DNA from 2 places in the Streptomyces sp. MGP-P1 genome. Region 2 is predicted to be linked to the other one. Evidence: riboswitches for the same ligand, from Rfam matches in the RefSeq annotation. Region 2 holds a riboswitch; the other holds the start of a gene.
What was found. Region 2 has a riboswitch for S-adenosylmethionine ahead of AC3CH1_RS27765 (aminotransferase class V-fold PLP-dependent enzyme). Riboswitches for the same ligand answer to the same signal wherever they lie in the genome.
Positions count from the first base shown of each region.

Region 1 (7,057 bases), on a different contig from region 2:
AGCACTCGACCCCTGCGAGTGCAAGCGTCCCTCTCCGGATGTGGACAGCGGCGCGCCTCGGAGGCGGGCGTCGACGCGCTTCGGACGGGGACAGCGGCGCGCGTCGGATGCGGGCGGCGACGCGTCTCCGCGGGGCCCCCGGGACGCGCGTAGGGCCCGGTCCCCTGATCCGGGGGCCGGGCCCTACGTGCGTGAGTAGTGTCGTCGGACGACCGCGCCGAACTCAGCCGACGGCGAGCTTGACCATGTCGGCCTGGGGCCCCTTCTGGCCCTGCGAGATCTCGAATTCAACTCGCTGACCCTCTTCGAGGGTGCGGTACCCGTCCATCTGGATCGCGCTGTAGTGGACGAAAACATCCGCACCACCGTCGACCGCGATGAAGCCGTACCCCTTCTCCGCGTTGAACCACTTGACGGTGCCCTGAGCCATGCCTAACTCCCCTATTACTGGCCCTTGCACGGGACCGCACTTCGCGGACCCGGGTCGGAACTCACCCCCCGACAGGAGGGGGTGCGCGGCGCCGCAGCGCGTCGACCGCGGCCGAATGTATCCGCCCAACTGCCCTCTGCAACAGGTCAATCGGACGAGAATTCCGGGCACAGCAGAACACGCGAATATGCGGGTTTGCTGAGATTTACGGGCAAGTCGGGCCAGGCAAAGGGCACTTATGCCGCAAGAGGTTCACGTACTTTGGCTGCTTCTTATCGGGGCCAGGCGCATTCACATATGCGGGCGGCACGAGCAGCGGGTGGGGCTTCCCCAACTCTACCGTGCTCAACCATACAGAATTGCCCCCTCCGCTTCTCTCGCGGAGGGGGCAACTGTGGTCACACAGAGGTGCGATGGGCCGCCGTGGAGCGGCCTCGGCGGCTCAGCAGCCGCCGGCGACCGCGGGGATGATCGAGACGCCCGCGCCGTCGGGCGTGGCCGCGTCCAGGCCGCCCTCGAAGCGCACGTCGTCGTCGTTGACGTACACGTTCACGAAGCGACGCAGCTTGCCCTGGTCGTCCAGGACACGGGCCGCGATGCCCGGGTGGTCCTTCTCCAGGGACTCGATGACCTCGGAGAGCTTGGCGCCCTCCGCCGGGACCTCGGCCTGACCGCCCGTGTACGTACGGAGGATGGTGGGGATGCGGACCTTGACGCTCATGGTGGATGCCTTCCTGAAGTCTCGGGTGATCAGCCGGCGGCGAGGCCCGCGGCGCGGAACGCGTCCAGGCTCGGCTTGATGGTGGCCGTGGCCTGCGAGGTCGCGGAGACCGCGTCCAGCGTCTTGAGCCCGTCGCCGGTGTTCAGGACGACGGTGGTGAGCGTCGGGTCGAGGACGCCCGCCTCGACGAGCTTCTTCGTCACGCCGAGCGTCACGCCGCCCGCCGTCTCGCCGAAGATGCCCTCGGTGCGCGCCAGCAGCTTGATCGCGTCGACGACCTGCTCGTCGGTCACGTCCTCCACCGCGCCACCGGTGCGGCGGGCGATGTCCAGGACGTACGGGCCGTCCGCCGGGTTGCCGATGGCCAGCGACTTGGCGATGGTGTTCGGCTTCTGCGGGCGCACCACGTCGTGGCCCGCCTTGAAGGCGGCGGAGACCGGGGAGCAGCCCTCGGCCTGGGCGCCGAAGATCTTGTACGGGCGGTCCTCGACGAGGCCGAGCTTGATCAGCTCCTGGAACCCCTTGTCGATCTTCGTGAGCTGGGAGCCGGACGCGATCGGGATGACGATCTGGTCGGGCAGCCGCCAGCCGAGCTGCTCGCAGATCTCGTACGCCAGGGTCTTGGAGCCCTCGCCGTAGTACGGGCGCAGGTTGACGTTGACGAAGCCCCAGCCCTCGCCGAGCGGGTCGCCGATGAGCTCGGAGCAGAAGCGGTTGACGTCGTCGTAGTTGCCCTCGATGCCGACCAGCTCACCGCCGTACACCGCGGCCATGACGACCTTGCCCTGCTCCAGGTCGTGCGGGATGAACACGCAGGAGCGCAGTCCGGCCCGGGCGGCGGCGGCGCCGACGGCTCCGGCCAGGTTGCCCGTGGAGGAGCAGGAGAGGGTGGTGAAGCCGAAGGCGCGGGCGGCCTCGACGGCGATGGCGACGACGCGGTCCTTGAAGGAGTGCGTCGGGTTGCCGGAGTCGTCCTTCACGTACAGGCCGCCGGTGACGCCCAGCTCACGGGCGAGGTTGTCGGCCTTGACGAGCTTGGTGAAGCCGGGGTTGATGTTGGGCTTCTCCGCGACGTCCGCGGGCACCGGCAGCAGCGGGGCGTAGCGCCAGATGTTGTTCGGGCCGGCCTCGATGCGCTTGCGCAGCTCCTCCGGGGAGCCGGTGGGCAGGTCGTAGGCCACTTCCAGCGGCCCGAAACAGGACGCACAGGCGAAAAGGGGGCCGAGCTCGAAACGCTCGCCGCACTCGCGGCAGGAAAGCGCCGCGGCGGGGCCGAGATCGACGGTCGGGGCGGAAGAAGCGGTGCTGCCTGCAACGGTCTGAACAGCCATGATGGCGGAGGTCCCTTTCTCCTCATCTTCCCTACGACGCATTTCGCCGCAAGACGGAATTGGCACCTTCCCCACCGTGACCTCGCGGTCGGCAGGAGGGTTGCCGGGACTTCAACGGGCCGTTCCCTCAGTCCCTCTGGATGAGCTCTTATGGCGCTGGATCTTCGATCCAGGCGTTTATGTGCGCTCCGACCCCGACATGCGACGGCCATACGCGTTGTTCAAGACTGTAACCGAAGCACCGGACCGTTGAGATAGTCGTCCGAACCGCGAGATGGATCACACACAGGGAGTGCCGACCGTGCTCGAAGAGGTGGAACGCTGGCTGACCAGGCGTTCCTGGTCGTCCGGGGACCGCCCGCTGAACCGGCTCACCGACGCCCGGGACGCCGATCCGCACCGCACGTCCGTGAGCGTGGTGCTGCCGGCGCTGAACGAGGAGGCCACGGTCGGCCGCATCGTGGCGACGATCCGCCGCGAGCTGATGGAGAAGGTCCGGCTCGTCGACGAACTCGTGGTGATCGACTCCGGCTCCACCGACGCCACCGCCGCCGTGGCCCGGGCGGCGGGTGCCCGGGTGGTCCACCGGGACGCCATCCTGCCCCGCGTCCCGGCCCTGCCCGGCAAGGGCGAGGTGCTGTGGCGGTCACTCCTGGTGACCAGCGGTGAGATCGTCTGCTTCATCGACGCCGACCTCAGGGACTTCTCCGCGGACTTCGTCTCGGGCACGGTCGGACCGCTGCTCACCGACCCGTCCCTACAGTTCGTCAAGGCGATGTACGACCGCCCGCTCGGCGACAGCGCAGGCCAGGGTGGTCGGGTCACCGAGCTGGTGGCACGCCCGCTGCTCAATCTGCACTGGCCCCAGCTGGCCGGGTTCGTGCAGCCGCTGGGCGGCGAGTACGCGGTGCGGCGGTCCCTGCTGGAGCGGCTGCCGTTCCCGGTCGGTTACGGAGTGGAGCTGGGCCTGCTGGTCGACGCGCTGCACACGGTGGGCCTGGACGCGCTGGGCCAGGTCGACGTCGGCGTACGGAGACACCGCCACCAGGACGGGCAGGCGCTGGGCCGGATGGCGGCGGCGATCTACCGCACGGCGCAGCTGCGGCTCTCCCGGGGCCATCTGGTGCGGCCCGCGCTGACCCAGTTCGAGCGCGGTGAGGACGGCTTCGTGCCCCGTACCCATGCGGTGGACACGGAGGAGCGGCCGCCGATGCGGGAGATCGCGGAGTACGCGGAGCGCCACGCGGCATGAGGCGGTGGGCCGCATGAGGCCCTGAGGCGTTTGGGGGCTTCCCGAACGGGCTAGGTTCCGCTACATGGTCTCCGAGCACGCCGAACACGAACCCGAACCCGCGGCCGCCTCCACCGCCCAGGTCCTCGTCGCGTCCAACCGCGGCCCCGTCTCGTACACGCTCGGGGAGGACGGGACGCTCGACGCCAAGCGCGGCGGCGGCGGGCTCGTCTCCGGGCTGAGCGCCGTCGACGACAAGCTGTGGGTCTGCGCGGCCCTCGGCGACGGGGACCGCGAGGCGGTGCGGCGCGGGGTCGGCGAGGCGGGAGTGCGGATGCTCGACATCGACGCCGAGGTGCACGCGGACGCGTACAACGGCATCGCCAACTCGGTGCTGTGGTTCGTCCACCACCTGCTGTACCAGACGCCCGTGGAGCCGGTCTTCGACGCGGAGTTCCGCCGCCGGTGGGCCTCCTACGAGACGTACAACCGGGCCTTCGCCGAGGCGCTCGCCGAGGAGGCGGGCCCCGGGGCATCGGTCCTCGTGCAGGACTACCACCTGGCCCTGGTCCCCGGCATGCTCCGGGAGCTGCGCCCGGACCTCAGGATCGGCCACTTCTCGCACACCCCGTGGGCGCCCGTCGACTACTACCGGCTGCTGCCCGACGACATCGCGGAGCAGTTGCTGCGCGGCATCCTCGGCGCGGACCGGGCCGCGTTCCTGACCCGTCGCTGGGCGGACGCGTTCATCGGCTGCTGCACGGAGATCCTCGGCGGGACGGGCCGGACGAGGATCGGGGTGCACGGCCTGGGGGCCGACGCGGACTTCCTGCGCCGGCGCTCGCACGAGGCCGACGTGGACGAGCGGATGGCGGCGCTGCGGGAGCAGGTGGGCGAGGGCCGGAAGACCATCGTCCGGGTGGACCGCACCGAGCTGTCCAAGAACATCGTGCGCGGCCTGCACGCGTACCGGGCCCTGCTGGACGCCCACCCCGAGTGGCGCGAGCGCGTCGTGCACATCGCCTTCGCCTACCCCTCCCGGCAGGACCTCGCCGTCTACCGGGACTACACGGCGGCGGTGCAGACCCTCGCCACGGAGATCAACGGGGCGTACGGCACCGAGAGTTGGACACCGGTCGTGCTCCACGTCAAGGACGACTTCGCGCGCTCGCTCGCCGCGTACCGGCTGGCGGACGTGGCTCTGGTCAACCCGATCCGCGACGGGATGAACCTGGTCGCCAAGGAGGTCCCCGTCGTCTCCGACCACGGCTGCGCGCTGGTGCTGTCGCGGGAGGCGGGGGCGTACGAGGAGCTGGGCGAGGACGCGATCGTGGTGAACCCGTACGACGTGGTGGGCACGGCCGAGGCCCTGCACGAGGCGCTGACGATGAGCGCCGACGAGCGGTCCGGCCGCACGAAGCGACTGGCCGAGGCGGCGACCGCGCTGCCGCCCCAGCAGTGGTTCCTGGACCAGCTGGAGGCGCTGCGGCAGGGGTGAGCCACCACCGGTCTCCTGACTCGGCTCGGAGTCACTCGGCTCGGCTCAGAGCCGCTCGGGTCGGCTCAGAGCCGTTCGGCTCGGCTCAGAGTCGCTCGGCTCGGCTCAGAGTCGCTCGGCTCGGCTCGGAGCCGCTCGGCTCGGCTCGGAGCCGCTCGGCTCGGCTCGGAGCCGCTCGGCTCGGCTCAGAGCCGCTCGGCTCGGCTCAGAGCCGCTCGGGTCGGCTCAGAGTCGTTCGGCTCGGCTCAGAGTCGCTCGGCCAAGGCCGCCAGGAACGCGACCACGGCGGCCGGGCCCGGCACCGACAGGTCGGCCCGCTCGGCCAGTTCGGGCACCTCGGTGCTGCCGCTGCACACCAGGAGGCCCGGGATGCCGTCCGGGCCCTCGGTCCGCAGCTTCTCCACCGCCGCGAACGCGGCGAGGTCCCCGAGGTCGTCGCCCGCGTAGATCACGGACTCGGCGTCCAGCTCCGCAACGAACCTGCCGAGCGCGACGCCCTTGTCCATACCGGGCGGGCGCAACTCCAGGACCTGGCGGCCCGGTTCGACGATCAGCCCGTGCTTGGCGGCCAGCTCGGCGAGGGGCCCGCGCAGCGTCTCGAAGGCCGCCTGCGGGTCCTGGGCGCGGCGGGTGTGGACGGCGACGGCCTGACCCTTCTCCTCGATCCAGGTGCCGCGCCAGGAGTCGAACTCATGCAGTACACCGGGGAGTTCGGCCCGCGCTGCGGCGACGCCGGGGTGCGGGGCGGGGGTGTTCACGGTGCCGGTCACGGCGTCCCAGCGTTCGGCGCCGTAGTGCCCGAGCACGACGAGGTGCTCCAGTCCGGGAACGCCCGCGAAACCTCCGTAGCGCACCGCGACGCCCGCCGGGCGGCCGGTGATCACGGCGACGGCGGCGACCTTCGGCGCGAGTGCGGCGAGCGCGGCCACCGTGCCGGGGTGGGCGCGGGCCTGCTCGGGGTCCGGGACGATGTCGGCGAGCGTGCCGTCGAAGTCGAGGGCGACGACCGCGCGGTCGGGCCGGGCGAGGACGGCGTCGAGGCCCTCGCGGCCGGCCGGGGTGGTCGGGTTCGGCAGATGTGCGGAGTGGCTGCCCATGGGGCGAGCCTATGCCCTGGACGGGTTGATCACGAGCCTTGTGAAGGCGTCGTCGGCTGCTCACGGACGTCGGCGAGCAGCCGACGACGACTACTCCCGGGCGCCGGTGAACAGCCGACGACGATTCCCACGGGCGTCGATGAACAGCCGACCCCCGCGGGCGCCGGTGAGCAGCCGGCGGCGACTACTCCCGGGCGCCGGCCAGTTCGACCGGCCGGGTGCGCAGGGCGAGCGACGCGGGCAGGACGGCGGAGACGGCGGCCAGGAGCGCGGCGGCCGCGACGACGAGGCCGAGCGTTCCCCAGGGCACCACGACGGCGGACATGACGCCCAGCAGCACCAGCGCACCCCACACCACCAGCAGGTTCGCCGCCGCGACCGCGCCCCCGAGGACGGCGCCCACCCCGACCGCCACCACCGCCTCGGCCGCGACGAGCCGCAGGACCTGGGGGGCGGTGGCCCCGGCGAGACGGAGCACGGCGAGATCGCGGACCCGGTCGGAGGTGGCCATGACCAAGGTGTTGGCCAGGGCCGTCGCCGTACAGAGGAGAGCGATGCCGAGGATCATCCGGAGCCCGGTCCTGGTCGGGTCGTTCGCCTCCGGGCCGTTCGCGGCCAGCCACTCCGCACGGGTCGCCACCCGCGTACCGGTGGCGGCCCCGGCGGCGTGCAGCGCGGCGGCGACGGCCCGCCGGTCGGCGCCCTCGGCGACCTTGACGTCGATCCGGTCGACGCCCGCGCCCCCGGCG
Region 1 covers NZ_JBYMEM010000005.1:498,522-505,578, forward strand. The annotation lists gene AC3CH1_RS11675 (cold-shock protein) at 224-430, opposite strand; gene AC3CH1_RS11680 (MoaD/ThiS family protein) at 873-1,151, opposite strand; gene thrC (threonine synthase) at 1,181-2,482, opposite strand; SAM riboswitch class I at 2,502-2,629, opposite strand; gene AC3CH1_RS11690 (glucosyl-3-phosphoglycerate synthase) at 2,784-3,734, shown strand; gene AC3CH1_RS11695 (alpha,alpha-trehalose-phosphate synthase (UDP-forming)) at 3,799-5,211, shown strand; gene otsB (trehalose-phosphatase) at 5,457-6,308, opposite strand; gene AC3CH1_RS11705 (FtsX-like permease family protein) at 6,493-7,057, opposite strand, start outside.
Region 1: it holds a riboswitch for S-adenosylmethionine, as region 2 does, so the genes downstream of both, thrC (threonine synthase) here and AC3CH1_RS27765 (aminotransferase class V-fold PLP-dependent enzyme) in region 2, are expected to answer to the same signal.

Region 2 (7,057 bases):
TCAGCGAGTTGAGCAGCTGCTGGGCGTCGGCCAGTTTGCCCTGGTACTTCTTCTTGTTCTCGCCGAGCGCCTTGCGGACGTCGGCGAGGTCGCCGAGCTTGTCCTGCGCTTCCTTGCGCTGCTGGGCGAGGGTGCGCTGCTTGGACTGGATCTTCTGCAGCGACTCCGTCTGCTTGACCGTCAGCTGGTCGAGCGCGGAGGCCTGGTCGAGGAAGCTGTCCGGGTCCGAGGCGAGGAAGAGGGCCACGGAGGGGTCGATGCCGCCGGAGCGGTACTGCGCGGTGGCGATCGAACCGAGTTCGGTGCGCAGCGTGTTGAGCTCGGCCTGGCCGCGGGCGACCTTGTCCTGGAGCGCGTCGACTTCCTTCTTCAGGTTGTCCTGCTGCTCCTTGGCCCCGTTGTACTTCTCGGTGGCGGCCTCGGCCTCGTGGTAGAGCTTGTCGACCTTCGCCTTGACCTCGCCCTTGCTCGGCTTGGGGTCGGCGTGGGCGGCCTGCGAGGTCAGGGCCACGGCCGCGGCGGCGGTCGCGGTGAGCACGGTCACGCGAGTGCGGCTCGGCTGCTTGGGACGACGGTGGGACGCCACGAAGGCGAGCTCCTTCTTCCTCAGAGCCGCCTACCGGGCTGGGGGGAGAGATTCCCCGGCTCCGTGCACATGACGGACTCGGCGGTTCCTTCGCCGTCGCCCCCGATGGGCGATCAACCGTGCGAAGGTTCGAGGCCTGACCCTAGTGACCATCTTGTGATCAGTTCAAATCCTCACAGGATTTTTCTCGTCACATCAGGCACTTCTTTGCTCTCACCCCACCGCGTGTAGCGGCGACTTGACGGTACGTTCCCAGAAAACCGGCATGTCACACATGCCGCGCATATTCCGCTAGACACGCGAAAGGCGCTTGAGGAGCAAGACGGACGCGACCGGTCGCGCACCGGCCTTGGCCACGCCGTCCGCCACCTCCCGGTCGGTGGAGACGACCACCACGGGCCGCCCCGGCGGTTCCGCGCGGGCCAGTTGACGGATCAGCTCGTCCGCCGTGACCCCGGCCTTGCTGAACAGCACCCGTACGCCCCGGGGCGGGGCCAGCAGCACCGGGGCGGCCAGTTCGGCCCCGTCGAAGACGCAGGTCATCTCGGCGCCGGTCTGCGCCGCGAGCACCGAGAGCCCGCCCAGCAGCCGCAACCGCTGCTTCTCCAGCGGCATCTGGGGATAGCCGGTCTTGGTGACGTTGTAGCCGTCCACGATGAGGTGGGCCTGCGGCAGCGCCAGCAGCTGGTCGAGCAGCGCCGGATCGGTCTCCGAAAGGGCCCTGGCCGCAATGTCCTTGGGTGACATCCGGCCGGGCTCCACCGCGTCCACGGTGTCGGCGGGACGCGTCGTCGCCGGGGGGAGCGCCAGCTCCCGGCGCAGCCCCGAGGCCGCGTCCAGCACGGTGTCCAGGAGCAGCCGCAGCCGCATGTCCTCCACCGAGCGGCCCTCGCGCGCGGCCCGGCGGCTCGCCTCCAGGGCTGCCTCGGCCTCCCCCAGCCGCCCCTTGAGCCGGCGCGACTCGCTCTCCGCGGCGGAGAGCTGGGCCGCCGACTCGGCGCGTACGGTGTCGGCCTCGGCGGCGCCGCGGCGCAGGGCGGCCTCGCCGCGCTTCACCTCGCTCAGGGCGCTGCGCAGCTTGCGGTGCAGCGACTCGGCCTCCTTGCGGGCCGCCTCCAGCTCGGTGCGCAGCCGCTCGGTCTCGGCGCGGGTGTGGGCGCGGGCCCGCTCCAGCTCCTCGCGCAGGTGCTCCAGTTCGCGCCGGGTCTCCTCGTCGGCCCGTTCCGCGTCGGCGCGCTGGACCTCCTCGCCGGCCGATTCGACCAGCTTGACCCAGCCGACCGGGCGCAGCACGTAGGCGGCCGCGGCCACATCGAGGGGATCGGCGGCGGCGGGCGGCGAACCCGCCTCCAGCGCACCGGTCAACACGGGCTGGGACTGGCCGAGGCGCTCCCCGATGCGCTGCCGGAAGAGGGCGTCGCCCTCCAGCGCGGCGGCCATCGCGTTCCCCGCGAACTTCGCCCGCCGGGTCGGGGTGAACCGGGCGTACTGCCGTAGCTGGGCGGGCAGTTCGGAGACGGTCAGGCCCCCGAACGCGTCCGAGACCAGCGCGATCACCCGCCGTCGGACACCCTCGGGCAGCGGACGGCCGAGCACCTCCGCACCGCCGTCGGCCTCATCGGCCGGTCCGGCGCCGCTGGTCGGCTGATCCACCGTCCGTCACCCCATAGATATGTCGAAGGGTGCGCTCCCTCAGGAAGCGGCACCCGGCCTGTCCACCAGTTCGATCTGGTCCACCGCGTTGCACCAACGACAGCGGACCGACTCGATGGTCTCACTGACGACCTCCCGCTCCTCGACACTCGACTCACCGGCCAGGTCGAGATGGACGTACTCCACGACCTTGGAGGAGCGGGTCACGTCGAAGCGCGTGAGATTGCCGCACAGTGTGCAGCGCCAGCGGGTCGAGTCGGTCGGCAGGGGAACCGTCGTCATCGTTGGGTCCTCTTTCGTCGTCGCCAGAAGCCCGCGCCGGGCGCGCCGCCGCGTCTCCACCTGTCTACGTCAAGGATCTCGCGGTGCGCCGTCGAACTGCGGAAGTCCTGGCGTAACCCTACGGCCTCGCGTATAGGCATCGGTACGGCGAGGCGCTCCGTCCGGTTCTCCACCGGTACGTCATGCTCTGTCCATGACCGATGGGCGGCAGACCGACTGGCGGACCACGGCGGGGAGGATCCGGGACGCGGCGGCGTCGAGCGGCGCCCCGGTCACCTACGGGCTGATCGCCGTCTGCGGTGTGATCTTCCTGATCAGCCCGCTCTCCGGGTTCGGCGGCGCCGCCCACGGGAGCGAGGACGCGCTCCTCGCCGCGCAGGCCGGGTACTTCGAGCGGTGGGGAGTGATCCCCGCCGAGCTGTGGGCGGGGTCCGCGCATGCGCTGATCACACCGTTCACCGCACTGTTCGTGCACGGCAGCTGGCTGCACCTGCTGGGGAACCTGTTGTTCCTGTACGTGTTCGGCGCGATGGCCGAGGAACGCATGGGCCGGTTGCGGTTCGCCCTGTTCTACGTGGGCTGCGGCTATGTGGCCCTGGTCTGCTACGCGGCGGCGCACGCGGACTCCGAGCAGACGCTGGTCGGTGCGTCGGGGGCGATCTCCGCGGTGCTCGGCGCGTTCCTCTACCTGTTCCCCCGGACCCGTGTGACCAGCCTGTTCCCGTTCCTCTTCTTCCTGCCGCTGCGCTTCCCCGCCTGGATGGTGCTGGTCTTCTGGTTCGGGCTCCAGTGGGCGGCGGCGCAGGGGGCGGGCAGCGGACCCGGGGTGGCGTACCTGGCGCATGTGGCGGGCTTCGCGGCCGGGTTCCTGTGCGCCTGGGTGGGGTACCGGGGTGGGGCTAGAGTGAAGGTTCCAGCCACGGCCACCGAGGGAGACAGCCAGCCGTGATCACCGCGATCGTGCTCATCAAGACCAGCGTGGACCGGATTCCGGAGATCGCCGAGGCCATCGCCGCGCTGGACAGTGTCAGCGAGGTCTTCTCCGTCACCGGCACCTACGACCTGATCGCCATGGTCCGGGTCGCCCGGCACGACGACCTCGCCGATGTCATCCCCGGCCGGATCAGCAAGATCCCGGGCGTCGAGGGCACCGACACGCACGTGGCATTCCGTACGTACTCCCAGCACGACCTGGAAGCCGCCTTCGCCATCGGCCTCGACGCGTAGGGCCCGACGCCGGGCCCCGGGGCGCACCGGCGACGCACCTCGGCCGGGGACGGGCAGCGCGCCCGTCCCCGGCCGAGGTGTTTCATCAGAACGTGTCAGACCTGGGCGGCTTCGCCCCGGTCCGGGACGCAGCGGCCGTCCTCGGTGCGGTAGTTCCACCGGGCGCCCTCGCGGACCAGTTCGGTGACCGCCCGCAGGAACCGGTCGATGTGCTCGTCGGGCGTACCGGCTCCGAAGCTCACCCGGATCGCGTTGAGCGACCGCTCGCCCGGCTCCGCCTCCGGCGCCCCGCACTCCCCCGGGTCCTGCGGGTCGCTGCCGAGCAGGGTGCGCACCAGCGGGTGGGCGCAGAAGAGGCCGTCGCGCACGCCGATGCCGTACTCGGCGGAGAGGGCGGCGGCGAAGTGCGAGCTGTTCCAGCCGCGCACCACGAAGGAGATGACACCGACCCGGGGGGCGTCGTCGCCGAACAGCGAGAGCACCCGCACCTCGGGCACCTCGGCGAGCCCCTCGCGGACCCGGCCCACCAGCTCCTGCTCCCGGGCGACCAGACCCTCGAAGCCCGCCTCGGTCAGGGCCTTGCAGGCGGAGGCGATGGAGTAGACGCCGATGACGTTGGGCGAACCGGCCTCGTGGCGGGCGGCCGTGGTGTGCCAGTCGACGTCCACGCCGCCGTCGGCGCGCCGGGCGACCTTGCGGGACGCGCCGCCGCCGGCGAGGTACGGCTCGGCGGCCTGGAGCCAGTCGGCGCGGCCGGCCAGGACGCCGGAGCCGAAGGGCGCGTACAGCTTGTGGCCGGAGAACGCGACCCAGTCGACGTCGAGTTCGGCGATGTCCACGGGGTGGTGCGGGGCGAGCTGCGCGGCGTCCAGGACGATCCGGGCGCCGTGCGCGTGGGCGGCGGCGGCCAGTTCCCGTACCGGCCACAGCTCGCCGGTCACGTTGGACGCGCCGGTGACGCAGACGAGGGCGGGGCCGTAGGGGTCGCGGTCGGCGAGCGCGCGCTCCAGGGTCTCGACGGCCTGGGCCGGGGTGCGGGGCGCGTCGAGGTAGGTGACCTGGGCGTCGCGCCAGGGCAGCAGGGACGCGTGGTGCTCGGTCTCGTAGACGAAGACCTGGCAGCCGGCGGGGATCGCGGCGGCCAGCAGGTTGAGGGAGTCGGTCGTGGAGCGGGTGAAGACCACCTGGTCGTCCGCGCGGCAGCCGAGGAACTCCGCGACCGTGCGGCGGCTGTTCTCGAAGAGGTCGGTGGAGAGCTGTGAGAGGTAGCCGGCGCCTCGGTGGACGCTGCCGTAGTACGGGGCGTACGCGGCGACGTCGTCCCAGACCCGCTGGAGGGCCGGGGCGCTGGCGGCGTAGTCGAGCGCGGCGTAGGTCACCTCACCGCCGGTGACGAGCGGGACCGTAACGTTCTGCCCCAGAACGGGCAGAGGGGCACAAACCGACGAGTCGAGGGCAGCGGTGGGGACAGACATGGCGAACTCCCGTAGAAGACAGGCGAAATCCATGCGCCGGCAGTACGCGGCAGCGCAGGGAGGGGGAAGAGAAAAGGGTGCGCTGAAGAAGGGCGGTCAGCCCTAGCGCATTCGCTTGCTCACAGAAGACTCCCTAGGGACCAGGACCCCGGGGGCTGGCATCCGCTGGATGCCGAGGGGCCCGCGCTTGCCGCAGACCTCGCTGCCTGCGGCCTGGTCTTCACCCGGGGCACCCCGCCACGGACGGAGGGTTGCCGGACAGCGGGCCGGGGCCGTAGTCGCTGTCACTCATGACCTGCGCAGCATCTTGCCATACGTGCGCACACGCGCAAGGGCGCGGTCCGGCATCCGGACTGCGCCCTGTGTCACCCCGTGCTGCCCGGAGGCGTCCCGTCGCGCACTCAGGCGTTGCTGGCCGCGACCCAGCGCTCCAGGGCCCGCTTGGCGGCCCCGGAGTCGATGGCCTCGGCCGCGACGAGGATCTTCGCCGCGAGCTGTTCGGTCAGCGTGCCGGGGCCCGGGTCCAGGGCGACCAGGGCCGCCGCCGAGTTGAGCAGGACCGCCTCCCGTACCGCGCCGCCCTCGCCGTCCAGCAGCCGGCGGGCCACGTCGGCGTTGTACGAGGCGTCGGCGCCGCGCAGCGCCTCGACGGGGACGATGGGCAGCCCGACGTCGCGCGGGTCGAAGGGCTCCGCGCGGACCGCGCCGTCGCGCACCACCCAGACCCGGGAGGTGGCGGTGGTGGTCAGCTCGTCGAGGCCGTCGTCGCCGCGGAAGACCAGGGCGGAGTTGCCCCGGTCGGCCAGCACGCCCGCGACGATGGGCGCCATCCGGGCGTCGGCGACGCCGACCGCCTGCGCGCGGACCTGGGCCGGGTTGGTGAGGGGGCCCAGGATGTTGAACGTGGTCTGCGCGCCGAGTTCCTTGCGGGCCTTGGCGGCGTACCGCAGGGCGGGGTGGAACTTCACGGCGAAGCAGAAGGTGATGCCCGCCGCTTCGGCGACCTCGACGACCCGCTGCGGGGTCAGCTCCAGATTGACGCCGAGCTTCTCCAGTACGTCGGAGGAGCCGCTGGCGGAGGAGGCGGCGCGGTTGCCGTGCTTGACGACCTTGGCGCCGGTGCCGGCGATGACGATCGCGGACATGGTCGAGATGTTGACCGTCCTGGCGAGGTCGCCGCCGGTTCCGACGATGTCCACGGTCCGGCCCGGCACGTGGATGGTGTTGGCGTGGGCGTACATCGCGCGGACCAGTCCGGTGACCTCGTCGACGGTCTCGCCCTTGGCCCGCAGCGCGACGGCGAACCCGGCGATCTGCGCGTCGGTGGCCTCGCCGCTCATGATGCGGTCCATGGCCCAGGCGGTCTCCTCGGAGCTGAGGTCCTCGCCGCGCAGGAGGGGGTTCAGGAGGCCGGGCCAGGAACGGTCCGCCACGCTGTCGCCGCCGTTCGGGGTCACAACGTTCATGGTCCGCTCCAGGGTCCACAGCCGGTCAGGAAAGATGGCTCCACCCTATCCAGGCGGGGGGACCGCGAAGAGCCCCGTCCATCGAATGGACGGGGCTCTCACGGTGGCGATCAGTTCAGGTGATCAGTGGTGGCCGTGGCCCTCGCTGATCTCCTTGTACTCCTCGGGGGTCGCCTTGGGGATCTGGTTCCCGTCGGCGAAGTACCCCTTGCTGAGCTTGGCGCGCAGCTTCTGTACCGGGGAGATCTTGCGCTTGACGCCGTTCTCGTCGACCGCGGGGCCGAGGTCGAGCGGCTGGTACTGCTCGTGCGCCGTGAGCGTGTGCAGCTGCCCGGGGCTGAGCGGCTCGTGGATCTCGACGAACTCAC
Region 2 covers NZ_JBYMEM010000007.1:1,401,876-1,408,932, reverse strand. The annotation lists gene AC3CH1_RS27790 (C40 family peptidase) at 1-586, opposite strand, end outside; gene AC3CH1_RS27785 (NYN domain-containing protein) at 878-2,239, opposite strand; gene AC3CH1_RS27780 (hypothetical protein) at 2,279-2,521, opposite strand; gene AC3CH1_RS27775 (rhomboid family intramembrane serine protease) at 2,715-3,470, shown strand; gene AC3CH1_RS27770 (Lrp/AsnC family transcriptional regulator) at 3,467-3,748, shown strand; gene AC3CH1_RS27765 (aminotransferase class V-fold PLP-dependent enzyme) at 3,844-5,223, opposite strand; SAM riboswitch class IV at 5,402-5,519, opposite strand; gene trpD (anthranilate phosphoribosyltransferase) at 5,625-6,689, opposite strand; gene qcrB (cytochrome bc1 complex cytochrome b subunit) at 6,813-7,057, opposite strand, start outside.